One region of the Kocuria sp. CPCC 205297 genome, then DNA from elsewhere that is predicted to be linked to it. Evidence: riboswitches for the same ligand, from Rfam matches in the RefSeq annotation. Region 1 holds a riboswitch; each other region holds the start of a gene.

Region 1 (10,577 bases):
CGCGGTGCGCCCGGAACACGACACGCGCTCAGACCCCCGCGCCCACGACCAGCATGGTGGCGGCGAAGACGATCCCGGAGACCAACAACACCACGGTCGTGTAGCCCAGGATGTCCCGGATCTTCAGTCCCGCGATGGCCAGCAACGGCAGGGCCCAGAACGGCTGGATCATGTTCGTCCATTGATCGCCGTAGGGCACGGCCATGATCACCACGGAGGGGTCCACGTCCAGGCGGGCGGCGGCGTCCAACAGGATGGGTGCCTGGATGGCCACCTGCCCGCCGCCGGACGGGACGAAGAAGTTGACCAGCCCTGCGGACAGGAAGGCCAGCAGGCCCAGCGTCTGGGGCGATGCCACGGCGACGATCGAGTCGGAGAGCACCTGGATCAGCCCCGTGGCGGTCATGATGCCCATGATCCCGGCGTACAGGGGGAACTGCAGCAGGATGTCCCCCACGTTCGACGCGGCGTTCTTGACCAGGCCCATGACCTCGAACGTGTTGCGGGACAACAGGAAGATCAGCCCCAGGAACATCCAGTTCACGATGTTCAGGGTGACGACGATCGCGCTGATGTTCCACCACGAGAAAATGGTCTCCCTGATGGGAATGATGTGGCCCACCTGCTTCTCGATGAACGAGCCCGGGGTCGCGGCGGTCAGTGGGCCGGAGCCCGAATACCCCATGTGCCACACCACGAACCCGGAGAACCCGGACGCCACGAGCATCGGGAAGCTCACGGCTTGGCGCCTGCGCGCGAACTCCGCGGCGACCTCCCGGGCGAGCAGACCGCCGATCACCAGGCCGAAACCCCATGTGATGAGCGAGGCCATCGCAGCGATGACGAACACGAAGACGTAGGCGCGCAGGGGTGAGCGGGGCACCGAGGCCAACTTGCCGAGACTGGCGCGCACGGGCCGGGTACTGGCCAGGGCATGACCGAGCAACAGCACCAGCGCCATCTGGGTCATGAACTCCAGCAGCCCGGACAGTCCCGTGCCCCATCCCTGGATCACGGCCACGGGCCCGGAATCGGTCAGCAGCAGGGCCATGAGGGCCACCAGGACGGTGAGGACTATGGCGAAGATCAGCGCCGAGGGGATGAACCTCTCCACGGCGGTGTTGAGCGGCCGCATCACGCGGGCCAGCGGCGGTTCGGACCGGGTGGCGGTGGCCTGCGGGGTTCCCGGGGTGCTCATGACAACGGCTCTCGGTGGTGGCGGGACACGGGTGGTTCTCCGATCTGGATCAGGGTTGGGTACATGCGATCGGTTGCCGGGCGCGGGCGCGTGGCCCGGTGGTGGCCCAGGAACAGCAGGACGATCAGCAGGACGTCCACGACGTCGCCGCCGTAGTACATGACCTGCGCGCCCACGTGGGCGTCGTGGGGCGCGACTCCCGCGGGCGGATGCGCGTAGAGCCACTTGGCCAGGACCGAGTGCGCCGCGATGAAGAGCACCAGGACCACGGCACGCACCCGGAAGGACGAACGATGCGGATCGGGGTCTGGTCCGGCGATGGCCGCCGTGAACACGTAGCCGGCCAGGAAGATGTGGGTGTGGACGAGCGCGTGGCCCCACGCGGAGGCGTGCATCCAGTGGAACAGCGCGGTGGTGTAGAGCAACCACAACCCGCCGGCATTGAGGATCGCGGCCACCACGGGGTGCGTGACCCAGCGGACGACCGGGAACCGCAGCACCCGCGAGACCCGGCGCGCCCCGGCGGTGGACAGCCCGCGCAGCGCCACCCGCACGGGCGTGCCCAGTACGAGCAGCAGGGGTCCGAGCATGCCCACCAACAGGTGCCCCACCATGTGAGCGGTGAAGCTGGTGTGCCCGGCGTGGGCGAGGGGCCCCACGAGGCCCACCCCCACGCCCAGCAGGCCGACGTAGAAACTCACGGGACGCCACGGACTCGGGCCCGTCCTGTGACGGCCCGACCACAACAACCACCCGTACCCCGCGGCAGCCAGCACCAGCACCACCACGACCAGCCACTCGAACACAGGCCATCCGACAGCAGCGGCGGTCTCCGAGTGGCGGGTGTGATCCGCATGGTGGGCGTGGTCCGAGGACATCAGCGGGTCCGATAGGCCCGCGCGCCGCGCCGCAGCACCACGAACCCGATGAGCATGAGGATCACCGCGGTGCCGTTCCACACGAGGTCGTACGGCAGGATGTCCACCCCGTAGCGGATCTGGTGGATGCCCAGCAGCTTGTGGTCCACGATGCCATCGAAGAGCTGGAAGGTCCCCACGCCCAGGATCACGGCCCCGATCCAGTGGGGCCAGTGCACCCCACCCCGTCGGCGCACGTCAGCGAGCAGGAACAGACCCCAGATGGTGATGAACCACCCGAAGGCGTGGAAGAACCCGTCCGTCACGAGAGCCACCTCGTGCGTGGAAAGGTCGTAGAAGTGGTGCCACTGCAGGCCCAGGTGGAAGATGAACAAGTCGATCATGGAGGCGGCGATACCGCATCCGAACAGGAACCCGGACAGCGCCGCCCGCTTGCGGGTGCGCCGGGGGTCCGGAACAGGCCCGCCCCCTGATCCAGGGCCCTCCGACCATGTCGAGTCCGGTGTGGATGCCGTGTGCGCCATGGTTCCTCCTGAATCCATTCGATCACCCCGGCCGCCCGCCCCCGGCTAGCACCCGGGCCGGTCAGCCGGCTCGAGCCGGGCCGCCTCTGGTGCGGATCACGCCCGCCCCGAGTCCGGGACGGACGTGACCCACCTTCAAGGCTCAACGGCTCAACGGCTCAACAACAACGCCTCACCCTGACCGCCGCCACCGCACAGGGACACGGCGGCCTTGCCGGAGCCACGCCGCGCCAGTTCCAAAGCGGCATGCAGCGCGATCCGCGCGCCCGAGGCCCCCACGGGGTGGCCCAGGGCGATCGCACCACCGTGGATGTTGACCTTCTCGGGGTCCACGCCCAGGTCGCGCACCGACTGCACGGCCACGGCCGCGAACGCCTCGTTGATCTCGATGAAGTCCAGATCCTCCAGGGTCCAGTCGGACCGCGAGAGCGCGTGCTCGATGGCCCGGGAGGGCTGGGAGTGCAGGGAGGTATCCGGACCGGCCACCTGACCGGGTTTGCCCACCACGGCGAGCCACTCGAGTCCGTGCTCCTCCGCGTAGCCGCGCGTGGTCAGCACGAGGGCCGCAGCGCCGTCGGAAATGGGGGACGAGTTGCCCGCGGTGATGGCGCCGTCCTTCGTGAAGGCGGGGCGCAGCTTGCCGAGGCCCTCCGCGGTGGAATCCGGGCGCACGCCCTGGTCCTCTGACACCGTGATCGGATCGCCCTTGCGCTGGGGCACCTCGATGGGCGCGATCTCGTCCGCGAAGATCCCGTCCTGCTGGGCCTTGCCCGCGAGTTGGTGGCTGCGCGCGGCCACCGCGTCCTGCTCGGCGCGGTCGATCTGACGCTCGCCGTTGCCGGACTCGGTGAGCTCACCCATGGGCACGCCCTTCTCGACGTCCACGAGCCCGTCGTGGGCGAGCGAGTCCGCGAGCCGCATGTCCCCGTAGGACTTGCCCTTGCGGGCGCCCAGGGCCAGGTGCGGCGCGTTGGTCATGGATTCCATCCCGCCGGCCACGACGACGTCCGCCTCACCCAGGCGCAGCATTCGCGCCGCTTCCGTGACGGCCACCAGACCGGACAGGCACACCTTGTTCAGGGCCGCCGCCGGGACGGTCTTGGGCAGTCCGGCCTTCACCGCGGCCTGCTTGGCCGGGTTCTGCCCGGTGCCCGCCTGCACCACGTTGCCCATATAGACGTAGTCCACGTCCTCGGGGGAGACCCCCGCGCGCTGCACGGCGTGCTTGATCGCGTGCGCGCCCAGGTCCACGGCGCTCAGGTCCGCGAGCGCGCCCAGCAATTTGCCCTGGGGTGTGCGTGCTCCGTTGACGATCACCACGTCATTGGCGTTCTCTGTCATTTCTCCTCCTGTACGGGCACGGAGTCCGGGGTGACGTCCACGAGCTCAACCCGGTATTCGGCCTCGGTCTTGGCTGCTACTTCTTCTTCGGTCACACCCGGGGCGAGGATCCGCAACACCAGCCCGTGTTCCTCCACGTCGAAGACGCACAGGTCGGTGATGATGCGGTCCACGACCCCGACACCGGTCAGGGGCAGATCGCACTCCCGCTTGAGCTTGGCGGAGCCGTCCTTCGCGACGTGTTCCGTCAAGACCAGCACACGAGGTGCTCCGGTCACAAGGTCCATGGCCCCGCCCATTCCCTTGACCATCTTGCCGGGAATCATCCAGTTGGCCAGGTCGCCGCGCTGCGAGACCTGCATGGCCCCCAGGATCGCCATCTTCACGTGTCCACCGCGGATCATCGCGAAGGACATCGCGGAGTCGAAGATCGCGGCCCCCGGCTGCAGGGTGATCGTCTGCTTCCCGGCGTTGATCAGGTCCGGGTCCTCGTCCCCCTCGTACGGGAACGGGCCCATGCCCAGCGCCCCGTTCTCGGTCTGCAGCACCACGCTCACGCCCTCGGGCAGGTTGTTCGCCACGAGGGTCGGGATCCCGATGCCCAGGTTCACGTAGTCGCCGTCATGCAGTTCCGACGCCGCGATGGCCGCCATCTCATCACGCGTCCAGCTCATGCCACCGCTCCTTCCGCTCCGCCGTTGCCAGTGCCTCGGACGGCACCACCGCCGGTCCGCACGTCCGTTCCGCCCTCCGACGACGACGCCGCGGGCCTCGGTCGCGTGGTGCGCTGCTCGATCTCCTTGGGCGCCCCTGAGTACTGCACCACGTGCTGCACGAAGACCCCGGGGGTCACGATGTGGTCCGGGTCCAACTCGCCCGGGGCCACGATCTCCTCGACCTCTGCAAACGTGATCCGTGCGGCCGTGGCGCACACCGGGTTGAAGTTGCGCGAGGTCCGCCGGTAGATCAGGTTGCCGTCCGTGTCCCCTCGCCACGCGTGCACCAGGGCGATGTCCGCGACAATCCCGCGTTCCAGGACGTAGGTGCGCCCGTCGAACTCCGCGGTGGGCTTCCCCTCCGCCACGCGCGTGCCCACACCGGTGGCGGTGTAGAACGCGGGGATCCCCGCACCGCCCGCGCGCAGCCGTTCGGCGAGCGTGCCCTGCGGGTTGAACTCGACCTCGAGCTCACCCTCCAGGTACTGGCGGGCGAACTCCTTGTTCTCCCCCACGTACGAGGACAGCACCTTACTCACCTGCTTGTTCTCCAGCAGCAGACCGAGCCCCTTGCCGTCCACGCCCATGTTGTTGGACACTACGGTCAGGTCCTTGGCTCCGTTGTCCCGGACCGCTTCGATGAGGTCCCGCGGGATCCCGGACAGTCCGAAACCGCCCACCGCCACGGTCATCCCGTCCCGCAGCGTCTCGGCGAGCAACTCGGCCACGTTGTCCCTGAGTTTGGACATGGTCACCCCTCCAGTGCGTGATCTGCCTCTCAGGCTAGAAAGTGACCACATTTTGGTCAATGCTTCACCCGTAATCGTCGGTGAAGGGATCACAATCTGAAAAACTGTCGCTAGTCTGTCCATATTGTGAACGTCCCGACGCAGGAGCGTGCATGACCCCGCAGAAATCCCGGAACCCGCAGCCCTCCCCGCAGGGCACGCAGGTGGTCTCCCGGATCGCCGCGATCCTGCAGGCCGTGGCATCCGGGGAGTCAGCCGGATCCACCGCGGCCATCGCCCACCGCACGGGGCTGACCCGGCCCACCGCGCACCGATTGCTCGCAGCGCTCGCCGCCGAGGGGTTCGTGGACCGCACGGAGGACGGCAACTGGGCCCTGGGTCCCGAACTGCACATCCTGGGCACGGTGGCCGCCCAACGTTATCCCGCCCAGGACCTCGCGACCCCGTGCCTGCAGCGGCTCGCCGAGGCCACGGGCGAGTCCGCGTTCTTCTCCGCTCGCCGCGGCAACGAGGTCATCTGCCTGGCCCGGGTGGAGGGGGCGTTCCCGGTGCGCTCGCACGTGCTCTACGAGGGCCTGCGGTTGCCCCTGGGCGTGGCCTCCGCGGGACTCGCGATCCTCGGTCACCTACCCCCGGACCAATTGGAGACCGCCCTCGCGGACACCCGGGAGGAGCGGACGCGCCTCGGTCCACAGCACGACGACGCTCACGTCCGCCGCCTCGTCGCCCAGGTCCGGGAGGACGGCTGGTCCCTGAACCCCGGACGTATTGTGGAGGGCTCGTGGGGCATGGCGGCCGCGGTGTTCGACGCGACCGGCCAACCCCGCTACGCACTCTCCCTGACGGGGATCGAACCCCGGTTCACCGCGGAACGCAGACCCCGTCTCGGGGCGGCTTTGCTGGACCAGGCCCACAAGCTCTCCACGGCGCTGCGCGCGGGGGCCACGACCGTGTGAACCGGACGCAGCGGCGTCGTCCCGTACCGTCAGACCCCGCGTCCTTGCACCCCGGAACATCTGTGCCCCGATATCGCATGCGTTGTGCGACTGCGGGTGTTTTTTCGGGACGCAGATGTTCGGGGCCTTGGCCGGAGAGGGGCCGTGGAACGCGGGCCATTGCCTCGACACCGAACGGCAGCGAGGGTGGACGCGGCGACGTCGCCCCGCGCTCAGGACGCCGTCCAGCCACCGTCCATCGCGTAGGACGCACCCGTGACCATGCCCGCGGACGGGCCGGCCAGGAACGCGACGAGCTCGCCAACCTCCTCGGGTTCCACGAGGCGCTTGATCGCGGACTCGGTGAGCATGATCTTCTCGATCACCTGGTCCTCGGGGATCCTGTGGGTCGCGGCCTGGTCCTTGATCTGCTTGTCCACGAGCGGGGTGTGCACGTAACTGGGGTTGACGCAGTTGCTGGTCACACCGTGCTCAGCGCCCTCCAGGGCCACGGTCTTGGACAGCCCTTCGAGCCCATGCTTGGCCGTGACGTACGCGGATTTGTACGCGGACGCGCGCAGACCGTGGATGGAGGAGACGTTGATGATCCGGCCCCATCCGCGCTCGTACATGTGCGGCAGTGCGGCACGGATCAGCAGGAACGGAGCCTCGAGCATGAGCGTGAGGATGCGGTGGAAGTCCGCGGGGTCGAAGTCCTGCACGGGTGCCACCTTTTGGATCCCCGCGTTGTTGACCAGGATGTCCACGTCCAGGCTCAGTTCGGTGAGCGCGGCGGTGTCCGAGAGGTCCAGACCCAGGCTTCCCCGCCCACCTCGGAGGCCGTCGTCTGAGCGGCTTTTTCATTGATGTCCGCGACGACCACATGGGCGCCGCGGTCCGCGAACGCCTGCACGGCGGCGCGGCCGATCCCGCTGGCCCCACCGGTGACCAGGGCCTTCTTCCCCCCGAGTGATTGCTCCATGACAGCCTCTTTGCGCGTGGACGGTTCTCCTACCGCGTCACGCTACGCCCCGGGGGCCGCCGGGTCACGATCCGGAACGGACCACCCCGGACCAGCTACGAGTCACGGCCCGCACCGGGGGCCGCCCGGTCACGGAAGCCCCGGTGACCCGAGCCCGAGGGGCCGGGCAGGAGGAACCCGGGGAGCGGCGTCGTCGTCCGACACGCCACAACTGGCGTCCACTCCTCGCGATGCTGTTGGATGGAGCAGTACCCATCCAGAGCGGCCGAGAGATCTGGCTCGTGGAAGCCGCAGCAACCGGGGTGACACCGGTGCTAACGCCAGGACCGATGGAAAGGAACAGCACAGCCATGCCCTTGAACACCGATCGCATCCAGACCACCCACGTGGGCTCCCTGCCTCGCACGCCCGAGCTGCTGAAGGCCAACAACCGTTTCCAGGCGGGCGAGATCGACCTCTCCCAGCTGGGCGAGGCGCTCGACGAAGGCGTCGCAGAGATCGTGCGCACCCAGCGCGAGATCGGCATCGACATCGTCAACGACGGCGAGTACGGCCACACCACGTCCGGCGCCGTGGACTACGGGGCCTGGTGGAACTACTCGTTCCACCGACTGGGCGGGCTGACCCCCACAGACGAGGACCGGTGGAACGAGGGCGAGAAGCACCGTTCCAGCCCGGGACACATCGTGCTCACGAGCTTCCCCGACCGCCGCGACCGGGAGCGCTTCCGGGATGCCTATGAGGACCCCACAGCGGGCGTGCTCGTGCACCGCAACACGGTCTCCCAGCCCAAGATCACGGGCCCGCTGACCTACACGGGTCAGGAGGCGGTGGCCGGAGACATCCGCCGCGTGAAGGACGCGATGGCTCTGAACGGTGCCACGCAGGGCTTCGTCGCGGCACTGTCCCCCGGCTCCTGCGCGCGCGTGAAGAACGAGTACTACGCCACGGACGAGGAACTGGTCTACGCGTGCGCGGACGTGATGCGCGAGGAGTACAAGGCCATCGTAGACGCCGGACTGACCGTGCAGATCGACGACCCCTCGATCGCCGAGTCCTGGGACCAGATCAACCCCGAGCCCACCGTGGAGGACTACCTGGCCTTCACCCAGCTGCGCGTGGACGCGCTGAACTACGCACTGCGCGACCTCCCCGAGGAGCAGATCCGCTTCCACCTGTGCTGGGGTTCGTGGCACGGCCCGCACACCACGGACCTCGAGTTCAAGTACCTCGTGGACCTCATGCTCACCATCCGCGCGCAGGGCTACAGCTTCGAGGCGTCCAGCCCGCGCCACGGCCACGAGTGGAAGGTCTGGAAGGACCACCAGCTGCCCGAGGGCAAGGTGGTCTACCCCGGTTTCGTCTCGCACTCGACCAACGTGGTGGAGCACCCCGAGCTCGTGGCGGACCGGATCGAGCAGTACGCGTCCGTGGTGGGCAAGGAGAACGTGATCGCCTCCACGGACTGCGGTCTGGGCGGGCGGTTGCACCCGCAGATCGCGCTGGCCAAGCTCGAGTCCCTCGTGGAGGGTGCGCGGATCGCGTCCGAGCGCCTGTTCTGATCAGGCCGCGCGGCTGGTCCTGCAGCTTTTAGTCCCACCGCGTCGCTGACCGTTCCGGTTCCCCGATCTTCCCGGACGACGCCGCCCGCCCCCTTCCGCTGCACCCGCACCTTCCACGGTGCGGCACGGCGGGAGGGGGCGTTGCCGTGTCATGAACGCGTCACAACGGCCGACATGCTGCCCGCCCGGGTGAACGGCCCGGGAAAAATATACGATTTAATACACGAAACGTGTGGTGCGCTTCACATTCTTTCGTACACTTATTTCGAGACCAATCGGTCGGTTATTCCCCTGATCCACTCCGCCACTGGCACCCCACGGACCCCGCGTCCGCCGATCCTGGAGACCCACATGGCATCCACCACCTCAGCGCCCGCTCAGCTGGCGCACACCATGACCCGAGAAGAACGCAAGGTCCTTGCGGGCACCCTCGTGGGCACCACCATCGAGTGGTACGACTTCTTCATCTATGCGCAGGCGGCCGCCTTCATCCTGGCCACCCACTTCTTCAACCCGGCGGGCGAGCAGAACGCCACGCTGGGACAGGTCGTCGCCTGGGCGTCCCTGGGCATCAGCTTCCTCTTCCGTCCCCTGGGTGCGATCGTGGCCGGTCACATCGGTGACAAGTACGGGCGCAAGATCACCCTGGTCATGACCCTCTTCGGGATGGGCGCGGCCACCACGCTGATCGGCCTGCTGCCCACGTACGAGCAGATCGGTATCGCGGCCCCCATCATCCTGCTGGTCCTGCGTATCCTGCAGGGCTTCTCCGCCGGTGGTGAGTGGGGTGGTGCGGCCCTGATGTCCGTGGAGCACGCGCCCGCGAACAAGCGCGGCTTCTTCGGCGCCTATCCCCAGATCGGTGTGCCCCTGGGCGTGCTGATGGCCACCCTGTTCATGTTCGGTCTGAGCACCATCCTGACCCCCGAGCAGTTCGAGGCCTGGGGCTGGCGCGTTCCGTTCCTGTTCTCCATCGTGCTGATCTTCGTGGGTTGGCTGATCCGCCGCTCCGTGGACGAGTCCCCCGTGTTCCTGGAGATGCGCCAGCGCGCCAAGGAATCCTCCGCTCCCCTGGGCCAGCTGTTCCGGACCAACTCCCCGCAGGTCATCCTGGCCGCGCTGATCTTCGCCGCGAACAACGCCGCGGGCTACCTGGTCATCGCGTTCTTCGCGTCCTACGGCACCAAGGCCCTGGGGATGTCCCGCCCCGAGACGCTGATCGCCACGCTCGTGGGCGGCGTCGGGTGGCTCATCTTCACGATGTTCGGCGGGTGGATCTCGGACAAGATCGGGCGCAAGCTCACGTTCCAGATCGGCTACGGCATCATCATCCTGTGGGCCATCCCCATGTGGTGGATGCTCAACACGGCGTCCCTGCCCCTGTTCGCGGCCGCGATCCTCATCCTGACGATCGGTCTGGGTCCGTCCTACGGTCCGCAGTCCGCCATGTACGCCGAGATGTTCCCGGCCCGCGTCCGCTACTCCGGTGTCTCGATCGGTTACGCCCTGGGGTCGATCATTGGTGGCGCGTTCGCCCCCATGATCGCCCAGCTGCTGCTCAACCGCACCGGCGCCGCGTGGACCATCGGCCTGTACATCTCCCTGATCTCGCTCGTGTCCTTCATCGCGGTCTCCTTCGTCAAGAAGTCGGACCAGGGCAAGGACCTGCACGTCGCGGAGGTGCACCAGGAG
Region 2 (10,577 bases), on a different contig from region 1:
TGCCGTCCGCGTACGCCGTGAACCACCGTCCCGTGGGCCTCGCTCTGTCCCAGACCCTGTTCGGCCCGTCCGAGCTGCGGCAACTGCACCAGATGTTCGAGGACCTCGAACTGACCACGGCGCAGGGGATGAGCGCGGCGGAGCTCGGGATCTACATCGACTTCTGGCTCGACATCGCGGACACCGATGTGTCCAAGAGCCTGCGCAGCATCTGGACCAACCCCCTCACGCGCGATCCCGCGTTGCAGGTCGCGCTCGCCCAGTTGGACGCGTGGGAGTCCGCCCCGGACGACGCCGCCGCTGCCGCCGCCCGCGGCACGCGGCACCTGGGCTCGCGCAGCCCCGGGTTGTCTCTCACGGACGGCACGGACTACGTGGGCAACCCCATCTACGAACTCGGTTTCGTGGTGCCCAAGCGGCTGGTGCCCGGTCGTGAGGTGGATCTCGCGACCACGGTCGGCCCGCGCACCATGTTCCTGTCCTACATCGGGGACGCGTTCCTGGGGATCTCCGCGTACAACGCCCGCATGACGAGTGACACGCTGCTGTCCGGGCAGCTGCAGATCACCGCGGGGGAGCTCACCCTCACGCGTAATCCGCGGCCCGTGGTGGTCTTCGCCAAGGACGCGTACTCGGACACGTTCATCTCCGTGGACCACGTCCCCGCGGCGTGGCCGTGCCGGATCATGGTGCGCAATCAACCTGAATGGGTGGATCAGATCCGCGCGATCCTGGACGACTCGGCCTCTCCCGACTACCGCGTGGTGGGCCCGGGGGAGAACGGAGTCTGCGAGGGCTGGGTGCTGTTCGACGACGTCCAGGTGCTGCGTGCCGGTGACCCCGCGCTGACCGTCAACGACAACTTCTCGGCCCTGGTACCCCGCCTGGTCCCCGCAATCACCCTGTCCGGCGGGCTGCGGATCCCCGGGGACGTGGACCGGTTCTCGGCCCTGCGGCCCCCGCAGTTGACCGTCACGTCCGACAGCGACGACCCCCTGTCCGTGGAGTGCGAGTGGCGCAACCCGCACTCGTTCAAGCTCATGAGCACCAAGCTCACCGCACCCCGGGTACCACCGTTCCAGGTGAGCCTGGGCGGTACGGAACTGGCCCGCGAGGACGGCCACCTCAAGCCCAACGACTACACGCTGGTGCTGCGTTCCGGGCGCACCGTGAAGCAGCGCCTCGAGTTCCGCGTGCGGGACAGTTCCTACTACATCACTCAACGTTCCCTGGGCTACGACGGTGAGATGGTCCACGTCGCGGAGGAACCGTTGTGGCCCGTCACCGCGGTAACGCGGGACGAGATCCCGGATGAGTACGTCCAGGGCTCGTTCGACAACATGGACCCCCACGAGGCCGCCGTGGACGAGGTCCCCGTGCCCGAGGTCGCCGGGTGGGAGTCCGCCGAGGGGCAGATGTTCCCCGAGCGCAGCAACGAGCTGCCCGAGGCCCCGGACGTGTCCTGCATGGTCACGGGCAAGCACAAAGTGATCCTGCCCCCCATGGATCCCAAGGCCAAGGCGCCGTGGGTGTTCGGGCGCTGCAAGTTCTGCGGGCTCACCAAGCGCTACCCCGGCCGGCTCACCAAGCTCTCGGCGGTGGGTCAGACGGGTTCGGTCGAGGCACTGCAGTTCATCGGCCCGGACGAGGGCGAGTACCCGGGGTCCTGGGCGCCGTTCAAGGACATCCTCACGTTCTTGGGTGGCAGCAAGCGGTCGAGCCTGTCCATCGTGGCGCGCCAGCTCGAGGACTCCGAGCGCTTCGAGGAATGGTTCGTGGGTCACCTGCAGGCCCTCGGTTTCCTGGAGGTGATCCGGGACGAGAACTGGACGGTGCGCCGCTGGCAGGTGTGCTCCCCGGCCCTGACCCAGCTCGTGGACGGCTCCATCCTGCTCACGGGCGGGTGGAAGACCGACCAAGAGGACGCCGTGACGCAGGCGGTCGGGGCCCAGGGTGGTGAGGTCGTGGTGCTGTCCCCGGAGGACCACGCGACCACCATGCTCCAGGATGTGGACCTCGACGCGCTGAGCAAGCTGCTGCCCGAGGGGCTGTGCGACGTGGTCTACGACGCCGGGCCCGTCATGCTCGACACCCTGCCCCCGTTGTCCTCGGTCGTCGCCGGGCTGCCCCTGAAGGAGATGCAGTACAACGGGGTCGCGGAACGCTTCGTGCCCGCGGACGCCACGTGGGAGGCCACGGACGACCGCAACCAGGCGGGGCTGTACCGGATCAACCACCACCACAAGACGCGCTACGCCTACCGCACCGCGGAGGACGTGGTCTCGGGTCACGCCCGTCCCGTGTCCTCGGGGCTCGGCAAGCACCTCGCGGCGCGGGACACCGGCACGGCGTTGGTCAGCTACGATCCCGAGCTGCGGTTGCTCTCCGTGCCCATCGGTGCCGCCCTGCCGGGGCTCTACGCGCGCGCCACGGTGCTGTGCTCGGGGCTGCTGCCCACGCTCGTGGACGAGGACTTCTCCCTGAACTACGGGGACGTCTCCGAGGAGTTCGCGAGCGCCCTCGTGGCCAAGCTGCTGGGCTGACAGTGCCGCCCCGGGCGAACGGGGGGGGGTGTACTCGTGGGGCCGCGCGGCTGCATTCGGCCGCTGCGCGGCCCTCCCCTAAAGTGAGGTGGCGTGCCATGACTAACGGCTGGTAGTAAGGCGCCTCAACCCCGGGTCGTCCGACGTCCGACCCGCATCCCCGACGTGACCACACACGATTCCTCGTCCATCCGTCACCCACGCCCGGGCTCGTCGCCCGTCGCGGATCCGCCAGCCCTGTCCGGGCCCCTCGCTCTGCGCCACCCCGGTTGCCCGTCAACTGGCGGGTCTTCGTGGCCGCGGCAACCCTGCTTGTCTCGCTGTCCGCCTGGGCCACGGAGGCACCCGAGCACGCCGACGCCGTGATCGGCGGCGTGGTCGCGTGGGTCGCCTCCCGGCTGGGGTGGTTCTACATCCTCACGGCCGCTCTCGTGATCGTGTTCGTGATCCTGGTCGCGGACAGCAGGCACGGCACGATCAAGATGGGCCCGGACCACGCGAAACCCCAGTTCAACCTGTTCACGGGGTGGGCCATGTACGCCCTGATGGGCATGGCATTCGGCTACTTCGCCTACCGCTTCGGCATGCCGCTGAGCATCCGCTCCGCTCTCTACCCCTGATCGGGTGCCGGATCCACGGTGCCGCCGGCGACGCCGTGGACACCGCGGCGCTGCTGGGGACCATCTTGGGCGTGGACAAGGGCACCCGGCGGCTTTCCGAGCTGAGCATCATCCTGGCGATCGGGCTCATGCTGTACGTGCTCATCACCGGGCGCACGGCGTTCCTGCTGGATGCGATCGTCAAGGGCGTGAGCGGATTGCGCGTGGCAGACGCCTCGGTGATGTCCGAGCTCGTGACGGTGAACCCGAAGATCACGGTCTTCATGATCGGTGAACGCGCCGCCGAGCTGATCGCCCAGGACCGGGACGCGACCGCCCGGTGAGCACGGCCGTCAAGAACCGAGCAGGCTGAGAACATGGGTGTGGCCCGGGTCCGTCCGGACCCGGGCCACACCCGATCGTGGAGTTCGCGGTCGCGGGGACCGTGCTCGCGAGGACTACGCGGGCAAGGGCTCCAGCTTGTAGAAGGACACCCCGCCGGTCACCCGGGACGCCCCGGGGACCAGGAGTCTGCTGTACTTGGCGCACCACTGGCCGCGCCCCCGTGTGTGCTGTGCGGCGAGTGCGACCTCACGGGCGTCGTCCGCGAAGTACTCGTGCTCGTGACCGTCCGATCCCGTGATGGACACCACGTGCCGGGCGGGGTCCGCCTGAACGGTGACGTCCACCCATTGTTCGCGGGTGTCGGGGTGGGATTTCTGGGTTGTCGTGTTCATGATGTCGGGCCTCTGAATTTTCCGGTCGCTTGCCGGGACCACACGTGTGGCCCCGGCCACTTCGTCATCCAATCCACCCCTGAACCGAGGGTTGGCGTACGCCGAGTTGGAGCTCTGGGCGCGCGGTGACGTCCTTGTCGTTGCGCGGGCGCATCTCGTGAAGCTGCTTCGAGCCTATCCGTGGATTCGGGGGACCAGCCAGGCGCGGACCGAGAATGTCATCAAAACTTAATCAAGCTTCTGTTGAGTAACATCTGGCACCCGGCGGCGGTTCTCATGGGGTGCGCAGGTCGCTGCGGCGCGTGCCGCGCATCCGGGAGGTGACCGTGCGAGCGCGCTCGTAGTGGCCCAGCAACTGCTCGCACACGGCACCCCACGTGCGCTCCTGCACGCACTGGCGGGCGGTGCGCGCGAAGGCGAGGCGTTTGGCGTCGTCGCCCGCGAGGTCTCGGACGCGCTCGCGCAACCCGGCCAGGTCACCCGGGGCGTAGAGCCACCCGTTACGCGAGGAGTCCACGAGGTCCAGGGGGCCGCCGCGGCCCACGGCCACCACCGGGACCCCGGAGGCCATGGCTTCCTGGATGGTCTGGCAGAACGTCTCGTGCTCACCCGGGTGCACGAACACGTCCAGCGACGCCATGGCCGTGGCGAGTTCGGTGCCCGTGAGGAAGCCCTCGAAGTGCGCGTTGGGCAATACCGAGCGCAGCGACTCCTTCCCGGGGCCGGAACCGATGATCACGAGCCGGGTGTCCGGCAGGGCGTCGATCGCGGCGAGGTCCGCGACCTGCTTCTCGGGGGCCAACCGCCCCACGTATCCCACGAGTCGCTTGCCGCCGCCCACGCGCTCGCGCCACGCGTGATCGCGCAGCGCGGGACGGAACCGACTCGTGTCCACTCCGCGGCGCCACATGTGCACCCGCTGGACGCCATGCTCGTGGAGTTGGCTGATCGACGCCGTGGAGGGAGCGAGCGTGAGGGTCGCACTGTTGTGCATCGCACGCACGTGGGACCACATGGCGGTCTCCAGCACGGACGCCCCGTAGCGTGCGGCGTAACCGGGCACGTCCGTCTGGTACACGGCCACGCACGGCAGACCCAAACCCTTGGCGGCCTGGATGGCCTGCCACCCGAGCACGAACGGGGACGCCACGTGCACCACGTCCGGCGCGAAACGGGCCAGGATGCGCTGCATGCGACTCACGGTGCAGCTCGCCACGCGGACCTCGGGATAGCCCGCGAGCGGCAGGGACGGGATGCGTTCGATCCGCACGCCGTCCACGTGGTCCACAGAGCCCAGGAACAGGGTCTTCTCATAGGAGGGGGCGATCACCATGGCCTCGTGCCCGTGATCCCGCAGGTGTTCCAGGACGCGGATCACCGAATGCGTGACACCGTTGACGTGGGGGAGGAACTGTTCGGCCACCAATGCGATTCTCACGGTTCCCACTGTGGGCCCGGCGCCTCACGGGGGAGTCACCCGGGGGTGGCCCGCAGATGAAGTCCGCGCTAACTTCGCTGCCCGTGGTGCGCGGGTGAACGTGAAAAGATGTCCGGTGATGAAACTTCCCTCACTGCCCGGCGTGGTCTCGGGCGTACGCGACCGCTTCACGTCGCACGGTTCGTCCCCCGCGCGCGCCGCCGACGTGCCCCGCCCCGAACCGGACGACTCCCCGGGACTGCCCATGCCGCTCGCGCTGCAGGGCGTGATCGAGCTGCTCGCGGTGGCCGTGGTGGGCCTGTTGCTGGGCACCGTGCTCCTGGGCGCGGTATGGGCTGCGGGGGGCTTCGCGACCCTGGGCGCGGGCGGGAGCCTGCAGCTCGCCGGACAGGTCTGGTTGCTCGCGCACTGCGTGCCCCTCACGATCCAAGCCATCCAGGGCCTGTCGCTGGACGGTGGCGGGACGGTCACGCTCGTGCCTCTAGGGCTCACGCTGATCCCGTTCGGCCTCGCGGTGATCGCGGGCCGCCGGATCGCCCGGGCGTGCTGGCGCGGTCAGTTCCTGATCCCGTTCTTCGCCGGGATGCTCGCGTACGCGCTCTTCGGGGCCCTCGTGGGCTGGTTCAGCCGCACCGAACAAGTCTCGGTGGACCTCGTGGCGGCCGCCCTGTTGCCCCTGGTCCCGGCCGGGTTGGGCACCCTCGTGGGCGGGTGGAGCGCTTCGCGCTCGCTCGCCGCGGTGCTCGGGGCCGACGTCGCGTCCTGGTTGCAGCGCACGAGCCAGCACTCACGCTGGGCAGGTTCCTACGTGTGGGCCGTGATCCGCGCCGGTTTCCTCGCCGCGGTCACCGCTGTGGCGGCCGGTGCCCTGTTGTTCGTGGTGGCGCTCGCGTGGAACTGGGACCGCGTGATCACGGTCTACCAGGACCTCGGTACCGGCGCTGCGGGGGACACCGCCCTGACGGCACTGCAGTTCGGGTACCTGCCCAACATGGTCGTGTGGGCGCTCACGTGGGCCACCGGTGCCGGCTTCTCGCTGGGCACCGGGACCCTGGTGTCGCCGTTCCAGAACACGCTGGGACCGCTGCCGCAGTTCCCGGCGTTCGCCGCGCTGCCCACCGGTGACCCGTGGCTGTACGCCCCTGCGGTCCTGGGGTTGCCCGTGCTCGCGGGTCTGCTCGCGGGGTGGTGGTTCTGCCGCGAGGGTGAGAACCACCTGGACGACTGGATGGCCATCCGCCTGCCCCTGCGCTGGATCACGTTCGTGCTCTCCACCGTGCTCACGGCGGTGTTCATGGCCGTGGTGGGGGCGGGCCTCGTGACCGCGCTCGCGTGGCTCTCCAGCGGTTCGCTGGGCATCGGCAGGCTCACGGACATCGGCCCGCACGCGTGGCACGTGTTCCTGTGGCTCGGTGCCGAACTCGCGGTGGGCGCCACCGTGGGGTGCCTGGCCGGGCCCTGGCTCGAACGCGAGGGCTACCGTTCCCGCTCCCGCGCCGAGGCGGACGAGCTCACCGAGTCGGATTCCCCGGCCCCGGAGGACGACGCCGCTGTGGCCCACCACGACGCCCTGCCCGCCGCTGGCGCCGCGCACGGTTCCCGCTCGGCTTCCGGCCCCGGCGCCGGGCAGGATGCTCGCACGGCACCCGGTGGCCGTCCTGGATCCGGGGCGGCCGTCCCGGGCGGCGAGGTCACGGCTCGGGGTGTCCGGGGTCTGTTCCGGGGCCGCGCGTCGCGCGCTGCCGCCGAGCCCGAGCGGGAGTCCCAGCCCCGCGGCGGGTCCACGGCCGTGGGACGATCGGCAGACGAACCGGGACTGTCCCGCCGTGAGGAGGCCAAGCGTCGTCGTGCGCAGCGCAGGTCCGAGAAGCGCAAGGCCGCGCGGCTGGCCGCCCTCGACGACGAGCGGGACTGAGATGACGATGAACCGCTCCTGGCGCCGACGGGCTCGGGCGTCCCAGGACGTGGGACTGGGCCGATGACGAACCGCTCCCGATAGCAATGGACTCGCTGGGAACGGGCGTCTCAGGACCCGGGACCGGCGGAGGTCGGCGAGGTCGCTCCCGGTGTAGCACTCCCCGAAGGGGCAGGGTTCGAGGCGCTCGGCGTGGGCGTGACAAGGGAGGCCTCAGGCGTGGCGGTGGCTGTCGGATCGTCCTGCGGCACACCCGTCTCGAGGGGCGCACCGGAGAAGTGCTTCCACACGTTGTCGTTGAGCTGTTGCTCGCACCGGCTGGTCGAGGACAGCGTGAGGGCCCGATCGATGCATTCCTGGTAGACCTGGGTGGCCGGCCACACGAGCAATCGGGTGCCACCGCCCAGCGCATTGATCACACCCCACACGATGGCCAACACCGCGAGCACCGTGATCGGGACCCGTGAGGACGAACCGCGGGAGCGCGCGAGCGCGATGATGCCCAGCACGATCCCGGCGATGGCGAGTACGAGCCCCGCCACGGTGGACCACACGTCACCCACCACGAGTGCGGAGGCGAGCACCGCGAGGGCCGCGGCCACCGTGGCGAACCGGAGCCGAGCGCCGTCGCCGTCGGAGGGGTCCCCGGACTGGGGGCCGCGAGGTGAGGGCTTCTCACCGCGCAGGTCGCCGGCGTGCGGGCCTCCCTGCTGCGGGCCGCCGGAGTGCGGTCCCCCTGAGTGGGAACCCCCGGAAGGGGTGCCGCCGGAGGTCGAACCCATCGAGTGCGTGGCGTGGGGCGGCGTGCTCCGGTGGCGGGAATCGTGCATACCCACCACTGTAGGCGAGCGGACGGACCGAGCAGCGTCGCGGGCGCAGCACCGCCGCGGCGCCATCGAGGCAGCCTCGCTGGATAGAGTGGGCCCATGCGTTTAGTGGTTCTGGTCTCGGGCTCCGGTACGAATTTGCAGGCGATGATCGACGCCCTGCACCAGGGGGACGTGGAGGTGGATATCGCCGCCGTGGGTGCAGACCTGGAGTGCGCCGGTCTGGACCGGGCGCGCGCCGCGGGCATCGACACCTTCGTGGTGCCGCTGTCCGAGTACCCGGACCGGGAGCAGTGGAACCGTGCGCTGCAACGACGCGTGGCGTCCTACCACCCCGACCGCGTGGTGTTCGCCGGGTTCATGCGGATCGTGGACGCGGAGTTCGTGTCCGTGTTCCCGAGCCGGATCATCAACACGCACCCGTCCTTGTTGCCGTCCTTCCCCGGTGCCCATGCCGTGCGGGACGCCCTGGCCTACGGCGTGAAGGTCACGGGCGCCACGGTGCACGAGGTCGTCGCGGACGTGGACGCCGGACCCATCCTGGCCCAGGTCGCGGTCCCCGTGGCCGAGGACGATACCGAGGCCGTGCTGCACGAGCGGATCAAATCCGCCGAGCGCACCCTGCTCGTCAACGCGCTGGCGAAACTGAGCTGGGACGTCACGAGCACCGACCCCGATCTGCCCCGGTCGTAGACTGAACCGGGCTCCGGCCCGCCTACCGTCCGTACCCTCGTCCCCACTGGAGAGCTCGTGAACACTGCCGACCTGAACCGTGTGCCGCTCAAGCGCGCACTGATCTCCGTGTACGACAAGACCGGTCTGGAGGAGCTCGCGCGAGGGCTCCACGACGCCGGCGTGAGCATCGTCTCGACCGGTTCCACCGCCGGGACCATCCGCGACGCGGGGGTCCCCGTGACCGAGGTCTCCGAGGTCACCGGGTTCCAGGAGTGCCTGGACGGGCGGGTCAAGACCCTGCACCCGCGCGTGCACTCGGGAATCCTCGCGGACCGGCGCAAGCAGGAACACATGGATCAGCTCACCGAGCTCGAGATCGAGCCGTTCGACCTGGTGATCGTGAACCTCTACCCGTTCCAGGACACCGTGCGCTCGGGTGCGGAGCAGGACGCCGTGGTGGAGCAGATCGACATCGGTGGTCCGTCCATGGTGCGCGCGGCCGCCAAGAACCACGCCGCGGTCTCCGTGGTCGTGGATCCCGCCGGTTACCCGGACGTGGTGCGCGCGGCCCAGGAGGGCGGTTACGACCTCGCGGCCCGGCAGAAGCTCGCGGCGGCGGCGTTCGCCCACACCGCGGCCTACGACACCGCCGTGGCCACGTGGACCGCCCAGCAGTTCGACCACGACCCCGAGGCGAACTTCTGGCCCCCGTACGCGGGTCTCGCGCTGCAGCGCGCGGAGTCCCTGCGCTACGGCGAGAACCCGCACCAGAAGGCCGCGCTCTACACGAACGACGCCGCGGCGCCCGGGATCGCGCAGGCCGAGCAGTTACACGGCAAGGCGATGTCCTACAACAACTACGTGGACGCGGACGCCGCCGTCCGCGCCGCATTCGACTACGACGAGCCCGCCGTGGCCGTGGTCAAGCACAACAACCCGTGCGGCGTGGCCGTGGCCACCCCCGGCGCGCAGGACCCCATTGCGGACGCCCACCTCAAGGCCCACGCGTGCGACCCGCTCTCCGCGTACGGCGGTGTCGTGGCGGCCAACCGCACGGTCACGGCGGACATGGCCCGCAACCTCAAGCCCATCTTCACCGAGGTGGTCGTGGCCCCCGAGTTCGAGCCGGAGGCGCTCGAGATCCTCGGGGCCAAGAAGAACATCCGCCTGCTCGCGCTGCCCGAGGGCTTCGGCCTCGATCCCCTGGAGTACCGCGGGGTCTCCGGCGGCGCACTGTTCCAGCAGGCCGACCGCCTCGACGCCGAGGGCGACGACCCTGCCGACTGGACCCTGGTCTCGGGTGACGCCGCGGACGAGAAGACCCTGGCGGACCTCGAGTTCGCGTGGCGTTCCCTGCGAGCCGTGAAGTCCAACGCGATCCTGCTCGCGAACGACGGCGCCTCCGTGGGCATCGGCATGGGCCAGGTCAACCGCGTGGACTCGTGCCGGCTGTCCGTGGAGCGGGCGAACACGCTCGCCGAGGATCACGCCGAACGTGCCCGCGGCGCGGTCGCGGCGTCGGACGCGTTCTTCCCGTTCGCGGACGGGTTGCAGGTGCTCCTGGACGCGGGCGTGCGCGCCGTGGTGCAGCCGGGCGGTTCCATCCGTGACGAGGAGGTCATCGAGGCGGCCCAGGCCGCGGGAGTGACCATGTACCTCACGGGGGCGCGGCACTTCTTCCACTGAGCGGCATCCACCGAGCCGCATCCACTGGGCGACACTCACCGAGCCGCTCCCGCCGGGCTACCGCGGTTTCACCCGGCGTACGACGACGCGCGGTCCCGGGCTTCCGGGGCCGCGCGTCGTCGTGTGTTGCGGTTGTCCAGGCGGGCTCAGGAGAACA
Region 3 (10,577 bases), on a different contig from region 1:
TCGGCCACGACGTCGTCGAGGCGCTGCAGGGGGTGACTCGCGACGGCATCGGTGGTCTCGGGGCGTGAGAGCAAGAGCAGGCTCACGGGACCCACGAGGACCGGGCGGGTGGTGATCCCGGTGGTCCCGAGGGTGGTCCGGTAGCGGGACACGAGGCTCTCGGGGTTCGCACGCAACGAGGTGTCCGGGCCGATCTCGGGTACGTAGTAGTGGTAGTTGGTGTCGAACCACTTGGTCATCTCGAGCGGCTCCAACCGATCGGTGCCGCGGGACAACGCCGTGATCAGCTCGATCCCGCGGGGCGTGTCCGGGGCTGCGGGCTCGTAGCCGTCCGCGATGAACCGCGTGGGAACCGCGCCCAGCGCCAGGGACGTGTCCAGGACGTGGTCCACCGCGAACCCCTCGGACGGCACAGCGTGATCCGCGGTGAGGCCGAGTTCGGACAATCGCGTGGCGGTGCGCTCACGCAACCGGGCGAGGGTGTCCAGCACCGTGGTGGCGGGGTGCTGTTGCGGGTCCTTCCAATAGGACTCGAGTGCGCGCTTGAGCTCGCGGTCGGGGCCGATGCGGGGGTAGCCCAGGATCGTGGCGGCGGGGAACGGGACGGGCTGGGTGCTCATGGGAACTCCTCGGAGCTGGTGTGGGGTATGGCGGTTAGGGGGTGTGATGAGCCGCGGCAACGGGTGTGCTCCGGCGCGGCGGGGTAAGGGGAACGTCAGCGTGGGTGGTGCCGCTACGAACGGTTTTCGGCCTGCCCGGATGTGGCGGTCGAAGCCAACACGATCGGTTCACGGGTCGGTCGGGGCTGGTGCGGCGGTCAGGCCGCGGGGCTGCGGCCTCGGTATTCGCGTGCGGCATCCCGGACCCGCAGGTGCTCCAGGATGGTCAGCGCCGCCTCGGGGCGGTTGAACGTGTACAGGTGGAAACCGGCGCAGCCCAGATCCATGAGGTCGTCGATCAGGGACAGGGTGGCCGCGACCCCTCGGTGGCGCAGTTCCTCAGGAGTGTCGGCGCGCAGGAACCGGGTGAGGCGTTCCGGGACCCGGACCCCGGTGATCTCGGTCATGCGCTGCAACCGTTGCGGGTTGCTCAGCGGCATGAGCCCGGCGACCACGGGGATGTGGATGCCCTCCGAGCGCGCGCGTTCCAGGAACGTGGCGTAGTCCTCGGGTTCGTAGAGCACCTGCGTGATCGCGTAGTCCGCGCCGGCCTCCTGCTTGTCCCACAGGGACGCGAGATCCGCCTCGAAGTCGCGGCCTCGCGCGGGGGACGGGTAGCACGCCACCGACACGGACAGCGGTCGCTGACCCGGGCGGAACCCGGTGCCGAAGCGACGTCGTTCGACGTCCCGGATCAGCTCCACCAGTTGGGAGGCCCGGCCCAGGCCACCCGCGGGGGTCCGCCATTCCCCGGTACCCAGGGGCGGGTCGCCGCGCAGCGCGAGGAGGTCGCGAACGCCGTCGTCCAGCAACTGGTCCACGGCGCGCTCGAGACCCGCGCGGTCCGTGCCACCGCACGTGAAGTGCGCCATGACCGGGGTCTTGGTCGTGCGGCGCAGGTGGCGCAGCGCCTCGCGGGAGACGCCGTGATGGCCGGCGTGACCGTGGGTGACGGAGAAGAAATCCGGCCCGGCCTGGGCCATGGCGTCGATGTTGCGCCACACGGTGTCCGGGTCCGCGGTGGGCCGCGGCGGGAACACTTCGAACGAGACGAGCGTGGAGCGGCGCGGGCGCCGGACCAGCCAGGACGTCCCCGTGGGCGGGCCAGTCACGGGCGCGGGTTCTGACGCTGCGAGGGGTGCGGGCATATAAAAAATCCTCCGGCCTTAGGACGCCGGAGGACGAGCTCCGAGCGCCGTACTTGCCGACCACGCGGTTGCGCGGCGGCCGGATCCTCATCTGGGGCACCCCACTACAGCTGGAGGGTTGCCGCCCGGCTAGCCAGAGCTTCGCGCCGGGACTCATGATCCTTTGTTACGAGTAAGCGTAGCACAGCCCCGCGACGCGGCCCACGAACGATGACGGAACCGCCGGCCTCCCGCCGCGCTCGTCTTCCCAAGCGGGCGGATTGGACCGCACGGGGGCACCTGGGCCCTGCCGTGGTCATCCTGCCCCACGACGTGCAGGACATGAAGATGCCCGAGTTGGGAGCCGAGAACTGGGTCTTGCGCTCGATAGCCGTCGCGCCGTCGACCGCGGAAGCCTCGGAGCAGGACAGTGTGACGCCGTCGCCCTCCGTCACCGCCACGCCCACCGCGAGCGAGGCGGCGGTGACGGCCGGGGCACTCACCCAGACGTTCACGACCCCGGGCGGGACCACGAGTTTCCGATACCCGACGAACTGGACCGTGGCTCCGTCCGCGACCTCCACCCCCGAGTACCGTACGAGGGACGTCCGGGTTGCCCGCCACGAGAAGGTCCTGATGCTGTCGCTGCGGCCCGACGCCGGCATCGCGAGCCCCGCGATCCCCACGCACGAGACCACGCTGGGGACTTTCCCCGGGGCGCGCGACGCACATGGCACTCCGTTGCGGATCGCCGCCGGCCCGTTGTCGGGGCAGGCCCCGGGTGTGAACATGGCGGTCATCTACGGCATCACGCCCGCCGCGGACGACGCCGTCCCCCTTGCGCAGCGCGACCGCCAACCCCGGTCGTCACGACCCCCGGGACCTGCCGGGATCGACGTCGTCCACGCAGGAACCCTGAGTTCGGGCCGCCGTGCATCCGGCGGCTCGCCGGTGCACCCGCGTGACGAAAGCGCGGCGAAAAGCAGGGACGCCCACCCGGTCAACCGATCGGTTGGGCGCGCCTTGGCGTGTCATCAGCGACTCAGCACGGGTGCCAGACCTTGCCTCCCGGTTCGTAGCACCGGGGGCCGGTGTAACCGGGATAGCCGCCATCACTCTCGGGAGCCGGGGGCACGTGGGGTGCCGCCGGCAGCTGCGGGGCAGCAGGTACCCGGGGCGCGGCCGGTAGCTGAGGTGCCGCGGGCTGCGCGGGGGCGGGGTCGTAGTTGTAGCTTGGTTGCGGAGCGGGATTGGGTTGGGGTGCCGGATCGCCCACGGCGACCTCGTCCTCCACGACCGCGGGAGGCGCCTCGAGCGTCGGCGTGGGAGTGGGTGTGGAGGACGGGGTGGGACTCGGCGTCGCGCTCGGGCTCGCGGTGCTCGAAGTTGTGGTGCCGGGGGATGCGGATTCCCCCGGCGGTGCGCAGTCCTGCTTCGGGTCGAAGAAACCGACCTGCATGGCCTGGGCCACGTTGTACGCGCTGTCCATCTCTCGCCGGTACGTGCTGTTGGCGCCCACGGTCATGGGCGTTGCCAGGCCCGCCTTGACGAGTGCCTGGTTGACGTTCAACCCGTCGTCGTCGCGGGTCACTCGGGCGAGGGTGCGCCCGTAGCGGTCCGTGCGTTCCACGTCGTAGTCCAGGTGGATCGTGGTTCCCTTGGGCAGGAGGTCGTCAAGCTTGGCCGTGGCCTCGTCCGCGAGGCACTCGCCGGGCTGACCGTCCCGCGCGACCTCCGGGGTATTGATGTTCAGCAGCCGCACCCGCGCGGACTTCCCCGCGATCGTGGCGTCCAGGGTGTCCCCGTCCACCACGCGTTCCACCGTGGCCACCGAGTCGTCCGGGGTGGGCGCGGACTCTGCGGCGCCGCCGCACGCGGTCAGGGCGAACAAGCTCGCCAGGACGACGGTGCTCGCACGGGCCCTCGGACCGGCGGCCCACCGGCGGCGGGCAGGATGGTGAATGGTCTCGGCAGGCATCGCGGTCCCGGGTCTCGGAGGAAGCACCCGGCATCATGTCGGTGCATTTGCAACGACGTTATTGTGCCAGAGGGTGTTCACCCTGCAGGGATCGGCGATCCGTGTCGCGTCACGTGATGCCTAGTGGAGTAAAAGCACCTGGGGGTGCCTCAAAACTGCTTTAGCTCAGTAAAAGCAGAGGGGGGGGGTGAGGCGGAGCTAGGTGTCGGGCGGGGGATGCGTTCGGGGCAGCGGGTGGGCGCGGGGTGGTGCGCTGTGCGGCATGGTGTAGACAAGACGCATGGCCACCATCGATGAGCTTCCCGGTGAGATCGTCGCGGACCTGCGTGTGAGCGATGCCCGTCCCCTGAGCGGCGGGGACACCGCCCACGCATACTGGCTCGAGACCCCGGACGGGCCCCTGTTCGCCAAGACCATGCCGGGTGCCCCGGCGGGCGTGTTGGCGTTGGAGGCGGCGGGACTCGAGGAGCTGCGCGCCGTCGCCCCCGCCGAGGTGCGGGTGCCCAGGGTGCATCACGTGGGCGATGAGGCCCTGGTGCTCGAGTGGATCGACGAGGGTCCCGGACGGCAGGACCGTGCCACGGAACGCAGCATGGGGGCCGGTCTCGCGGCCATCCACCGCGCGCGAGCCCCGCACGTCGGGTGGCTCTCGGCGGAGCTGCCGGAACGCATCGGCTCGTTCCCGGTGGATCTCACGCCCACGGACGACTGGGCCGACTTCCTGTTGCACCGCCGCATCGAGCCGTTACTGCGCGCGGCGATCGACGCGGGACACCTGGACCTCGCGGCGTCGGACCTGCTGGCGCGCGTGGCGCCGCGAGCGGACGAACTCGCGGGCCCTCCCGAGCCACCGAGCCTGCTGCACGGTGACCTGTGGGCAGGCAACCGCGTGGTCGATCGCAACGGGACGAACTGGCTCATCGATCCGTCCTCGTTCTACGGACACCGCGAGTACGACCTGGCCATGATGCAGCTCTTCGGCGGTTTCGGGCGGGAATGCTTCGCGGCGTACGACGACGTCTACCCCCTCGCGGACGGCTGGCACGACCGGGTGCCGTGGTACCAGTTGCCGCCGCTGCTGGTGCATGCGATCAGGTTCGACGGTGGTTACGGCGGGGCGGTCCTGCGGGCCCTGCGCAGTCTGATGTGACACTACGGGGCGCGTCCATCACCCGCTGAGGACAGGGCGTTCTCGGCCGATGACCGCGACAAGGCGGGTGCGGACAACGTTTTCCACCCGCGTGACATGGGTGGACACGTCCCCCGCACGTGCAGCATGATGTTTACTAGATTGTCTAGTTATCCACAACGCGAGGAACGCGATGGAGAGCAGTGCAACGTGGTACGGGCCGGTGAGCCCGCAGTCGCGTGCGCTGCGCCGGGTGGTCGTGCTCAACGCGGAGATCGCGTACGAGATCCGCCGCATCTTGGGGCTCAAGGGAACCGATTACGCGGCCATGGCCATGCTCATAGTCCATTCCATGGGGCCCACGGAGCTGGCTCACGCGCTGCACATCACGACGGCCTCCGCGACCGCGGTGGTGGACCGACTGGTGCGCGCGGGTCATGTGGTCCGGGAGCCCGTGGAGGGGGATCGACGCCGGATGACTGTGCGCGCGGTGACCTCGTCCAGGGAGCGGACCCGGGAGCACGTCGTGCCGGTAATCGGGATGGTCGAGGACGAGCTCGACGCCCTGGACGAGCCCGGGCGTGAGGCCGTCCTCCGGTTCCTGAGAGGTACCGAGTCCCGTCTGGAGGAGTACTTGGAAGACTTGCGTGGGCGCGCGGACCAGGCGTCCCAGGACGATCCCGGGGCGGGTGGGTCATGACCGAACGCGTACGCACCGCCCGGTCCCGTGAATCCCACCGAGCGGCTCCCGGGATCCCGTCCGTTACCGATCCTGGGGCCTCCCCGAGTGTCGCCCCCGCCGACGACGCCGCCTGGCGCCGTTTCCGCACCGCCGTGGGGGAAGAGCTGGACGCGTTCTTCGCGGCCCCCGCGAATCGAGTTCCCACGAGCCCGGGTTTCGGGGTGCTGTGGGAGCGGGTGCGCGAGCACATGGTGGGCGGCAAGCTCATCCGACCGCGACTGACGTGGATCGCGTGGTCTTCCTTCGCCGGGGGCGCGGGGGATGGATCGAGCGCGCCTGACCCGCTCGTCGCGCCGGACGCCGGGGATGCCGCGGAGACGCCGGGTGTGCGCGATGCGGCCGGAGACGGGAACCACACGGCGGGCGACCGAAAGACAGAGGTGCCGGACCCCGAGTGCGTGCGCCTGGCGGCGTCGTTCGAGATGCTGCACGCGGCCCTACTGGTCCACGACGACGTGGTGGACCGCGACTGGCTGCGCCGGGGCATGCCCACGGTGGGAGAGCTGTTCCGCCGTGACGCGGCCCGCGCCGGCGCACCCGAGCACGAAGCGGAACACGCGGGGGCCTCGGCGGCGATCCTCGCGGGGGACCTGTTGTTGGCGGGGGCACTGCGGCTCGCGACCACGTGCGCATCGGACCTCGCGCGGTGTCGCGCCGTGGCGGACGTGGTGTTCGACGCCGTGACCGCCTCCGCGGCCGGGGAGCTGGATGACGTGCTGTTGTCCCTGCATCGCTTCGGCGCCGAGCACCCCGGGGTGCAGGACATCCTGGACATGGAGCGGCTCAAGACCGCCACGTATTCGTTCGAGGCCCCGCTGCGGGCCGGCGCACTGCTCGCGGGTGCTCCCGCGGACGTCGCGGAGCGGCTGGCCCAGGCCGGCGCCATGCTGGGCGTGGGGTACCAGGTGGTGGACGACGTCCTGGGGACGTTCGGTGACCCGGGACTGACCGGCAAATCGGTGGACGCGGATCTACGTTCGGGCAAGGCCACCGTGCTCACCGCCCACGGGATGGGGGTACCCACGGTCCGCCGGGTCCTCAAGGACCTGGCGGCGGAACGCACCACGGTGCATCACGCGCGGGAAGCGCTCACGGCCTCCGGCGCCAAGGACGTGGCCGTGGAACTGGCCACGGATCTCGTGGACCGCGCCCGGACCACCCTGGACGAACTGCCCCTGCCCGCGGCGCAGCGCGATCAGCTCGTCGCGCTGTGCCACCACGTCCTGAACAGACACTCGTAGTGAGGACCCCCATGCCGGATTCGGACGCGCCGCCCCTCGTGTCGCTTCGCCTGTACACCGCCACGGCCCTCGCGGCCTCCGGGTCGGTCATCGGCCGGTACTCCACATCCTTCTCGCTGGCGTGCCGCACCCTGCCGCCCGCCGTGCGCCGGGACATCGCGGGGATCTACGCGCTCGTGCGCGTCGCGGACGAGGTCGTGGACGGCACCGCGGGCGCCGCGGGTCTCGAAGCCGCCCGCGTGCGCACCGCCCTGGACGGGTACGAGGCGGCCGTGAACTCGGCCCTGGCCACGGGATTCGCCACGGACCTGGTGATCCACGGCTTCGCGGACGTCGCCCGCCGTCACGGTTTCGGGCGGGAGCTGACCGAACCGTTCTTCGCGTCCATGCGCGCCGACCTGGACGTGGCCGAGCACGACGGCGCGTCGCTCGAGTCGTACATCTACGGTTCCGCGGAGGTCGTGGGACTCATGTGCCTCGAGGTGTTCATGGACATGCCCGGCACACGGGCGGACACCCCTGAGCAGCGGGCCATGCTGCGGGCCACGGCCCGGCGGCTGGGAGCGGCCTTCCAGAAGGTGAATTTCCTGCGTGACCTCGGGGCGGACCACGACCAGCTCGGTCGCACGTACTTCCCGGGCGCGGACCCCGCCCACCTGGACGAGACCCAGAAGACGCAGCTGCTCGCGGACCTCAATGCGGATCTCGACGCCGCGATGCCCGGGATCCTGGCCCTGGACCGGCGCGCTCGCCGGGCGGTCCTGATTGCGCACGGACTGTTCACGGAACTGTCCCGGCGGATCGAACGCGTCCCCGCGCGGGAACTGACCAGACAACGCATCAGCGTGCCCACCGCGGTGAAACTGCGGATCGCGGCGCGCTCCCTCTCGGATTCGGTGGTGACACGATGACACGGACGGTGGTGATCGGCGGCGGTTTCGCGGGCCTGGCCACGGCGGGGCTGCTCGCCCAGGACGGGCACCGCGTGACCCTTCTGGAACAACAGGACATCCTGGGTGGGCGCTCCGGGCGTTGGTCCGCGGAGGGCTTCTCGTTCGACACCGGCCCCAGTTGGTACCTCATGCCGGAGGTCATCGACCGGTGGTTCCGGCTCATGGGCTCCAGCGCCGCAGCAGAACTGGACCTGCGCACCCTGAGCCCGGGCTACCGCACGTTCTTCGAGGAGCACCTGGACGAGCCACCGACGGACGTGGTCAGCGGGCACGCGGAGGAACTGTTCGAGCAACTGGACCCGGGATCCTCCCGCGCGCTGCGCATGTACCTGGACTCCGGCGCGGAGGTCTACGAGCTCGCCAAGAAGTACTTTCTCTACACGGATTTCGCGCACCCCCGTGAGCTCATGACCCCGCAGGTGCTCAAGAACCTCCCGCGGCTCGGCACACTGCTGACCCGGTCCATGAAGGGCTACATCGACCAGCGGTTCACCGATCCGCGGGAACGCCAGATCCTGGGGTACCCCGCGGTGTTCCTGGGCGCCTCGCCCTCGAGCGCTCCGGCCATGTACCACCTCATGAGTCACCTCGATCTCACGGACGGAGTGCAGTACCCCGTGGGTGGGTTCAGCGCGCTCGTGGACGCGATGGCCGAGCTGGTGCGCGCGGCCGGGGTCGAGATCGTGACCGGGGCGACCGTCACGGGGATCGACGTCGAGCGGGCACCGCGCTCCGTGCGTTCCCAGGTGGCGGCCGCCCGTTCACGACGTCGCTCGGCCGGCTCCGTGCGCGGCGTACGCTACCGCGCGACGTCATCGGCCTCGAATGCGCCGCGGACGGCGGCCGACGGTGCGGAGACCACCGTGCCCGCCGATCTCGTGGTGGGTGCCACGGACCTGCACCACATCCAGACCAGGTTGCTGCCCGAGCGGTACCGGGCCCCGGAATCGCGGTGGAAGCGCCGGGACCCGGGCCCGTCCGGGGTGCTCGTGTGCCTGGGCGTGCGGGGGAAACTGCCGCAATTGGCCCACCACAACCTGCTGTTCACGGCGGACTGGGACGACAACTTCGCGCGCATCGGTACCGGGCGGGAGCTCGCGGAGGAGACCTCGATCTACGTGTCCATGACGTCGGCCACGGACCCCGCCACTGCGCCCGAGGGGGACGAGAACCTCTTCATCCTGGTGCCCGCACCGGCCGTCCCCGAGTGGGGTCGCGGCGGGATCAGCACGCCGGAACGCCACGAACCGGGTTCGGAACAGGTCGAGCGGGTCGCGGACGCGGCCATGGCGCAACTGGCCCGCTGGGCGAAGATCCCGGATCTCGAGTCCCGGGTCGTGGTGCGGCGCACGTACGGGCCGGGGGACTTCGTCGCCCAGTTCAACGCGTGGCGCGGTTCCCTCCTGGGCCCCGGTCACACGCTCGGCCAGTCCGCGATGCTGCGCCCCGGTGTGACCGATCCCGGGATCCGGGGCCTGTTCTACGCGGGGTCCTCGGTGCGCCCGGGGATCGGCGTGCCCATGTGCTTGATCTCATCCCAGGTGGTGTGGGACGCCATCCGCGAGGACAGCGGGGTGTCCTGATGTATTTGCTCATGCTGCTCGTGTTCCTGGGGTGCTACGCGCTGATCGACCGGCGGTGGAACCTCTACTTCTGGTCGGGGCACAAACTGCGGGCGTGGCTCGTGCTCGTCGTGGGGGTCCTGTTCTTCCTCGCGTGGGACGTTGTGGGGATCGTCAACGGGCTGTTCTGGCACGGCGAGAACTCGCTGACCCTGGGGATCTTGGTGGCCCCCGAACTGCCCCTCGAAGAGGTCTTCTTCCTGGCATTCCTGTGCTACCAGACCATGATCTACGTGCTCGGGGCACCCGTGCTGTGGCGGTGGCTGCGCGACCGGCGGGGCACCGCGGCGTCGTCGTCCGAACTGCGAGGAGGTCACGGAGCGTGACGTACTGGAGCGTGAACTTCATCTTCTTGGGCATCTCGGCAGTGGTGCTGCTCGTGGCCGTGCTCGTGCGGCGCCCGCGGGGGCTGTTCTGGGGATCCCTGGTGGCGTCCTTCGTGCTGCTCGGGGTGCTCACCGCGATCTTCGACAACCTCATGATCGCCGCCGGGATCATGACCTACACGGAGCACAACATCTCCGGCGTGCAGATCGGACTGGCCCCGCTCGAGGATTTCGCGTACCCGTTCGCGGGGGTGCTCCTGCTGCCGGCGCTGTGGTTGTTGCTCGGTGGTGCCCGCCAAGAACGCGGTGCCCGTGAAGAACGTCGTGCCGGCGACGGACGCGGCGCTCGCGGTGCCCGAACGCCGGAGGCTGAGGAAAGGGGAGTCCGTGCTGAGTAAGCTCTTCTGGGCCTCGCGCCCCCTGAGCTGGGTGAACACCGCGTACCCGTTCACCGCGGCGGTGCTGTTGACCGGGGGCATCCCGTGGTGGCTCGTGGTGCTCGGCACGGTGTTCTTCCTGGTGCCCTACAACCTGGCCATGTACGGCATCAACGACGTCTTCGACTACGAGTCCGATCTGCGCAATCCCCGCAAGGGCGGTGTGGAGGGTGCCGTGGTGGACCGTGCGGCGCAGCGCCCCGTGTTGCTGGCCTCGTGCCTGGTCCCGGTGCCCTTCGTCCTGGTGCTCCTGGGGTACGCGGTGGCCACGGGCAACTGGGTGTCCATCGCGGTGCTCGCGGTCTCGCTGTTCGCCGTGGTGGCGTACTCGTGGGCCGGGCTGCGGTTCAAGGAACGCCCGTT

Evidence for each region. Region 1 has a riboswitch for S-adenosylmethionine ahead of RF650_RS02870 (cobalamin-independent methionine synthase II family protein). Riboswitches for the same ligand answer to the same signal wherever they lie in the genome.
Region 2: it holds a riboswitch for S-adenosylmethionine, as region 1 does, so the genes downstream of both, RF650_RS01330 (hypothetical protein) here and RF650_RS02870 (cobalamin-independent methionine synthase II family protein) in region 1, are expected to answer to the same signal.
Region 3: it holds a riboswitch for S-adenosylmethionine, as region 1 does, so the genes downstream of both, RF650_RS10295 (methylenetetrahydrofolate reductase) here and RF650_RS02870 (cobalamin-independent methionine synthase II family protein) in region 1, are expected to answer to the same signal.

The regions. Positions count from the first base shown of each region.
Region 1 is NZ_JAVKPY010000002.1:275,403-285,979, reverse strand. Features, by position in the region: gene RF650_RS02910 (short-chain fatty acid transporter) at 29-1,135, opposite strand; gene RF650_RS02905 (cytochrome c oxidase assembly protein) at 1,195-2,076, opposite strand; gene RF650_RS02900 (DUF2243 domain-containing protein) at 2,076-2,600, opposite strand; gene RF650_RS02895 (acetyl-CoA C-acetyltransferase) at 2,751-3,941, opposite strand; gene RF650_RS02890 (CoA transferase subunit B) at 3,938-4,615, opposite strand; gene RF650_RS02885 (CoA transferase subunit A) at 4,612-5,406, opposite strand; gene RF650_RS02880 (IclR family transcriptional regulator) at 5,559-6,362, shown strand; partial or broken gene RF650_RS02875 (3-hydroxybutyrate dehydrogenase) at 6,575-7,323, opposite strand; SAM riboswitch class I at 7,573-7,659, shown strand; gene RF650_RS02870 (cobalamin-independent methionine synthase II family protein) at 7,674-8,885, shown strand; gene RF650_RS02865 (MFS transporter) at 9,237-10,577, shown strand, end outside.
Region 2 is NZ_JAVKPY010000001.1:270,547-281,123, reverse strand. Features, by position in the region: gene RF650_RS01350 (hypothetical protein) at 1-2,543, shown strand, start outside; gene RF650_RS01345 (BCCT family transporter) at 2,813-3,163, shown strand; partial or broken gene RF650_RS01340 (hypothetical protein) at 3,070-3,297, shown strand; partial or broken gene RF650_RS01335 (GMC oxidoreductase) at 3,343-3,486, shown strand; gene RF650_RS01330 (hypothetical protein) at 3,601-3,879, opposite strand; SAM riboswitch class IV at 3,900-4,042, opposite strand; gene RF650_RS01325 (glycosyltransferase family 4 protein) at 4,154-5,317, opposite strand; gene RF650_RS01320 (DUF6350 family protein) at 5,436-7,232, shown strand; gene RF650_RS01315 (DUF308 domain-containing protein) at 7,343-8,062, opposite strand; gene purN (phosphoribosylglycinamide formyltransferase) at 8,159-8,752, shown strand; gene purH (bifunctional phosphoribosylaminoimidazolecarboxamide formyltransferase/IMP cyclohydrolase) at 8,810-10,420, shown strand; gene RF650_RS01300 (gamma carbonic anhydrase family protein) at 10,567-10,577, opposite strand, start outside.
Region 3 is NZ_JAVKPY010000010.1:6,005-16,581, forward strand. Features, by position in the region: gene metE (5-methyltetrahydropteroyltriglutamate--homocysteine S-methyltransferase) at 1-620, opposite strand, end outside; gene RF650_RS10295 (methylenetetrahydrofolate reductase) at 818-1,807, opposite strand; SAM riboswitch class IV at 1,852-1,968, opposite strand; gene RF650_RS10300 (thermonuclease family protein) at 2,829-3,677, opposite strand; gene RF650_RS10305 (fructosamine kinase family protein) at 4,045-4,914, shown strand; gene RF650_RS10310 (MarR family winged helix-turn-helix transcriptional regulator) at 5,087-5,593, shown strand; gene RF650_RS10315 (polyprenyl synthetase family protein) at 5,590-6,876, shown strand; gene RF650_RS10320 (phytoene/squalene synthase family protein) at 6,888-7,787, shown strand; gene crtI (phytoene desaturase family protein) at 7,784-9,412, shown strand; gene RF650_RS10330 (lycopene cyclase domain-containing protein) at 9,412-9,777, shown strand; gene RF650_RS10335 (lycopene cyclase domain-containing protein) at 9,774-10,175, shown strand; gene RF650_RS10340 (prenyltransferase) at 10,165-10,577, shown strand, end outside.